DNA from 2 places in the Pantoea sp. X-Soil-OKNW-713 genome. Region 2 is predicted to be linked to the other one. Evidence: predicted binding sites of a transcription regulator. Region 2 holds the regulator's gene; the other holds the start of a gene.
What was found. The regulator LexA, encoded in region 2, represses DNA repair genes until DNA is damaged. The targets are predictions, from matches to a motif close to TNCTGTATGTACATACAGNA.
Positions count from the first base shown of each region.

Region 1: sulA (SOS-induced cell division inhibitor SulA) is a predicted target of LexA. The motif match lies at 1,425-1,444, and genes of this name have one in related genera.

Region 1 is NZ_AP035995.1:1,543,523-1,546,717, reverse strand. It holds gene yccS (YccS family putative transporter) at 1-634, shown strand, start outside; gene AC6I8R_RS07055 (TfoX/Sxy family DNA transformation protein) at 642-1,241, opposite strand; gene sulA (SOS-induced cell division inhibitor SulA) at 1,465-1,956, shown strand; gene ompA (porin OmpA) at 2,306-3,195, shown strand, end outside.
Region 2 is NZ_AP035995.1:374,458-377,652, forward strand. It holds gene plsB (glycerol-3-phosphate 1-O-acyltransferase PlsB) at 1-444, opposite strand, end outside; gene AC6I8R_RS01675 (diacylglycerol kinase) at 570-938, shown strand; gene lexA (transcriptional repressor LexA) at 1,044-1,658, shown strand; gene dinF (MATE family efflux transporter DinF) at 1,749-3,074, shown strand.

The sequences.
Region 1 (3,195 bases), 1.2 Mb from region 2:
CAATCTGTTGGGCGAGGGTTTTGAAGTCGCCCTGCCGCGTGTGGTGGATACGTTGCTGGGGTGTGGCTTAGCCTGGCTTGCTGTCGCTTTCGTCTGGCCAGACTGGCGCTTCCGCCAGTTGCCTGCGGTAGCCGAGCGTACGCTTAATGCCAACTGCCGCTACCTTGATGCCATTATGGAACAATATCATCAGGGCAAGGATAATCGTCTGGCCTATCGTGTTGCGCGGCGAGATGCGCACAATGCCGATGCCGAACTGGCCTCAGTTGTGTCAAATATGAGCAATGAAGCACGTCATCAGCAATCATTACGTGAAAACGCCTTTCGGTTACTTTGTCTGAATCACTCCTTTCTCAGCTATATATCCGCGCTGGGCGCTCATCGGGTCAGGTTAAATGACACCCGACTATTAACGTTGCTGGATGATGCGGTGTGCTTTGTTGATGATGTTTTGCAAATTGAACGCGTCAGCGATGTTGAGGCAACGCAGATGCAGCAGACCCTGCTGCATCGACTGGCGGAAATGAAATCCAGCCCGGAGACGCAAGCTCCGTTAGTTTTGCAGCAGTTGGGATTATTAATTGCGCTGTTACCTGAAATTGCGCGCCTACGCCGCACCCTCGCAGCAGATTGAACCGCTGTTAGCGGAGCGTTTTTTGATACCACGCGCATAACTCCTCCCGGACCTCACGAGGCAATGCCGCCTCGTGATGGCCCGAAATCGCTCCCTCGAGAGCCAGCAGCGTCTTCAGGCCGATATGCTTATTGATGGTGCGAAGTTTCAGCCAACTTTTCTTGGCACCTGTTTCACACAGATGTTTGACCGAGCAGATGCCGACCTTATGTAGCATCATTTCCATACGCAGGCTGAGATTGGGCAAATCCTTCAGCCGCAGTGAGACATAACGGGTTTGCAACTCCTCACGCGCAGCGTGTAGCGCCCCAGAGGATAGCCGCATTAACTGTTCCGGTTCCTGCCAAAGACGTTTGTCGACTTTGTAATAACTCAGTGTCACCGGTATACCGCGTTTACTGTATATCAGCGGCTCCATCGGGCATTGCGTCGCATAGGTCGTCACCGCTTCACAGGCACGTAGATAGAGCGCATCTTCATTGATAAACGCAAAGACAACCTTTTCCACTGAGAGCGTATAACCACCAAACTGCGTGCGGGATTCAATTTCGCCTAGCGCGGCTAATTGTGCTTTCGATTGTTCGACGATTGGGTGAGATTTTTTCATCCTGATACCTTCCTGAATTCCTTTTACCAGAACTGTCCTAATAAATACTTCATGTATTCATCAGGTTAGAAGATATTGAAAACGTTCCAGCTGTTCAATGATTAAATGCATTCGAGGTGAAAATTTGTCCGATTTTGCGAGACGTTTTCAGAAATTGAGGTTGATCTTTATCCAGGAACTCATTACTGTATATTCATACAGTTCATTACTGAGTGATTAAATTATGCGTACTCAATTCTCTGGCACCGCTGATCGTTCTCACCGTTTTGCGACTTCAGACGTAGCGCAACCTTCTTTGGGTGGCATTACAGAACTTCGCTACAGCGAGCAACCTGGCATGATGCAATTACTGCTGCTGCCGGTGCTAAAACAATTGAGCTTACAATCACGCTGGCAGCTGTGGTTAACGCCTGCACATAAGCTGAATCGCCATTGGATGCAACAATCTGGTTTGCCGCTGGAAAAGAGCATGCACATCACTGAATCTGAACGCTACAGTACGGTTGAAAGCATGGTTAAAGCTCTGCGCACCGGTAACTATAGCGTCGTGCTGGCGTGGATCCCTTATGAGCTGAATGATGATGAACGTCGTGAACTCAAACAGGCTGCTGCTGAAGGGGAAGCTTTGGGTTTGGTGATGCGTCCTCAGGGACACGATGGGGTTTTGTGCAGACAACCATCTGCGTCAAAAATTCCCTCAGATTTGTTTCATTAAGTAAAATTAGGATTTTTCTCACGCTGTTTTTTGCGGAAGTTGACGCTAAGCCACTGATTCTTGTCCCGCCAGCTTAGACAATGGCTTAGCCGATTTTTTCATTTCTGATCACGAAGATTATGCCGTGTCAATTGTTAAAATGTGTGTATAAATCCCTGTTTTTTTATCGCCTGGCGTCACATCATACTTGTAACTTTCCAATCTCGTTGTAGACTTTACCTCGCCAGGGTGCTCAATAACCTCCGTTTTTTCGGTAGAGTCATAAGCGAGCGTTTTGACCCGGCGAAGGATTAAACCAAGAGCAAACTATTTTTGCTCATTGCCTATTTGGATGATAACGAGGCGCAAAATGAAAAAGACAGCTATCGCAATTGCAGTGGCACTGGCTGGCTTCGCTACCGTAGCGCAGGCCGCTCCTAAAGATGACACCTGGTATACCGGTGCTAAACTGGGCTGGTCTCAGTATCACGATACTGGTTACTACGGTAACGGTTATGAGAACAACAACGGTCCGACTCACGAAAGTCAGCTGGGCGCAGGTGCATTCCTGGGCTACCAGGCTAACCCGTACCTGGGCTTCGAGCTGGGCTACGACTGGCTGGGCCGTATGCCGAACAAAGGCAGCGTGACTAACGGCGCGTTCAAAGCACAAGGCGTTCAGCTGGCTGCTAAACTGAGCTACCCGATCACTGACGATCTGGACGTGTACACCCGTCTGGGCGGCATGGTATGGCGTGCTGACTCAACTCAGAACAACAACGGCGTTCGCATCAGCGACCACGACACCGGCGTTTCTCCGCTGGCTGCTGTTGGTGTTGAATACGCACTGACCAAAAACTGGGCTACTCGTCTGGACTACCAGTGGGTTAACAACATCGGCGACGCAGGCACCGTTGGCGCACGCCCTGACAACAGCATGCTGAGCGTCGGTGTTTCTTACCGTTTCGGTCAGGACGAAGCTGCTGCACCGGTTGTTGCTCCGACTCCGGCCCCAGCTCCGGTTGTTGAAACCAAGCGTTTCACCCTGAAGTCTGACGTTCTGTTCAACTTCAACAAAGCAACCCTGAAGCCGGAAGGTCAGCAGGCTCTGGATCAGCTGTACAGCCAGCTGAGCTCACTGGACCCGAAAGACGGTTCAGTTGTGGTTCTGGGCTTCACCGACCGTATCGGTTCAGAGCAGTACAACCAGAAACTGTCTGAGAAACGTGCTCAATCTGTTGTCGATTACCTGGTTTCTAA
Region 2 (3,195 bases):
CAGAATACGCAGGTGAGGGGTGGATTCCCCCTGAACTTCACGTCCTGGTGCACGTCCAAACATCACCGATACTGGCAGCATCTGTACATCCAGTTCCGGGTTGCTGCGGTGCAGATCAAGGTAGTCATGAAACAGCTTTACGGACTCCAGATTCGGCACGAAATACGGGAAAACACGCGGTCCATCGTGGATAAACACATGTCGCGGCAACAATGAGCCGTCAATTTCCAGCGGTGCGAGCGGATCGGGCAGATCGTGTTTCAGACACTGCGAACGCAGTGTGAGGAGATCGGCCTTGGAGTCATAAGGCAGTACATACAGGATAGGCCGCGTCGGATCCAGTCCATGCTCGGACACGGGATCGGCGGGAATAGCCTTACTCTTTACCAAAATGGAGAGTGGTAAATTCAATAATTTATAATAAAGTTTACGCCAACCTGACATAGACAACTTCAAGCCTCTTGTTAGCAAAGCGCGGCAAGCATACCAGAATGCGCCGCGAAAATCTGTGGCTGCACCACTCCGGCTGCCCAGACATTGACGTCAAAACGAGTAAAGGGTTCAACGACATGGCAAATAACGTCACCGGTTTTCTCAGGATAGTGAAAGCAGCCGGTTATTCCTGGCAGGGATTGCGCGCTGCCTGGACACATGAAGCAGCGTTTCGCCAGGAAGCCATTGCCGCATTAGTGGCAATTATAGTGGCGTGCTGGCTGGATGTTGATGCTATTTCCCGCGTACTCATGATTGGTTCCGTGGTGCTGGTGGTCATTGTGGAGATCCTGAATAGCGCCATTGAAGCCGTGGTCGACCGCATTGGTCAGGAACGCCATCCGCTGGCTGGACGCGCGAAAGACATGGGATCGGCCGCCGTGTTGCTGGCTATTTTACTGGCGCTGTTTGTCTGGATCGCGCTGCTTTGGTCACATTTGCGATAAGGATTCCGGATTCATCAACTCGCTGATTTTTCCCTCAGTTTTGGTTTCCATTTCACCAATACCTGTATATACTCACAGCGACTGTATAAACAACCAGGGGGCGGGATGAAAGCGTTAACCAGCAGGCAGCAACAGGTCTATGATCTGATTCGCGACCATATTAACCAGACGGGCATGCCGCCAACGCGTGCGGAAATTGCTTCGCAGCTGGGCTTCCGCTCACCTAATGCGGCAGAAGAACACCTGAAAGCATTAGCGCGTAAAGGTGTTATTGAGATCGTTTCCGGCGCTTCGCGCGGCATTCGTTTATTAATGGAAGAAGAAGCCAGTGAGGGGCTGCCATTGGTTGGCCGTGTCGCTGCGGGTGAACCTTTGCTGGCGCAGGAGCACATTGAAGCGCACTACCAGGTCGATGCTAACCTGTTCAAACCCAGCGCTGATTTCCTGCTGCGTGTCAGCGGCATGTCGATGAAAGATATCGGCATTATGGATGGCGATCTGCTGGCGGTACACAAAACACAGGAAGTGCGTAACGGCCAGGTTGTCGTCGCACGTATCGATGACGAAGTCACGGTGAAGCGCTGGAAAAAGCAGGGCGCAATTGTGCAATTGCTGCCGGAAAACAGCGACTTCCAGCCGATTGTTGTCGATACCCGCGAACAATCCCTGACGGTCGAAGGGCTGGCGGTAGGTATTGTGCGCAACGGCGAGTGGCTCTGATACCTTGATTCCCCCCGCTACGGCAGCCTTCTGTGCTGCCGTGGTTTTATTCTCTGACAAGACGGTAGTGCAGCAAACCGGGACGGGCTGATGCAGCTGTTTTCCTCCTCTGACAAAGCACTCTGGCGGCTGGCGCTGCCTATGATTCTCTCCAATATCACTGTTCCGCTACTTGGCGTGGTTGATACCGCTGTCATTGGTCATCTCGATAGCCCCATTTATCTCGGCGGTGTGGCGGTTGGCACCACGGCGACCAGTTTCATCTTTATGTTGCTGCTGTTTTTACGTATGAGCACCACCGGGCTGACTGCTCAGGCATTTGGTGCTGGCAACAAAAAGGCACTGGCTCGGGCGCTTACCCAGCCTTTACTCATTGCCCTGGTGGCCGGTGTGCTGTTTATTTTGCTGCGCACGCCAGTCAGTAATCTGGCAGCGGTGCTGATGGGTGGCAGCCAGGAGGTCCAACAGCAGGCGCAATTGTTCATTCAGATTCGCTGGCTGAGCGCTCCCGCCACGCTGGCAAACCTGGTTATCCTCGGTTGGTTGTTGGGGGTGCAATATGCGCGTGCGCCAGTGGTGCTACTGGTGGTGGGGAATTTGGTCAATATCCTGTTGGATCTGGCGTTTGTATTGGGGCTGCATTGGGGCGTAGCAGGTGCCGCAGCAGCAACGGCACTGGCTGAATATACGACCCTTGCCGTCGGATTATGGATGGTGGCGCGTGTATTGAAGCTGCGCGGAATTGATTTGGCGATGCTGCGGGAGAGTTGGCGCGGTGATGCTGCTCGTCTGTTTCGCCTCAATCGCGACATTATGCTGCGCTCCTTCCTGCTACAAATCTGCTTTGCTTCCCTGACGATACTCGGTGCACGTATTGGCCCGGATGTGGTAGCGGTCAATGCGGTGCTGTTGATGTTTCTGACTTTCACCGCGTATGCACAGGATGGCTTTGCTTATGCGGTTGAAGCGTGTTCTGGTGAAGCCGTCGGTGCCAAAGATCGCAGTCGGCTATTGCTCATCTGGCATGCTGCCTGCCGTCAGGCGGGGTTGGTCGCGCTGCTGTTTGCGGCGATTTATGCGTTATTTGGCACCCATATCGTGGCCCTGCTGACTTCACTGGAAGCATTACGCGATGCGGCCGATCGCTATCTGCTATGGCAGGTGGTGATGCCGTTAGTGGGCGTGTGGTGCTACCTGTTGGATGGCATGTTTATTGGGGCAACGCGCGGCCGGGAAATGCGTAACAGCATGGCGCTGGCGGCGCTCGGTTATGGCCTGTCATTACTGACGCTTCCCTGGTTAGGTAATCATGGATTGTGGCTGGCGGTGACGGTGTTTCTGGCCGTGCGTGGAATAACACTCTGGTGGGTCTGGCGTCGTCACTGGCGTCATGACAGCTGGTTCGCAAACAGTTAACTATGATGCTTTGAATACAGAATAATCCGTAAGTGTGCTAACCATTCCGCAATGTCTACTATAATTATCCTTATCAGCGCGAATGAGTAGCGCTTTATGTTGGTTTTACCCGCTGAGCGTT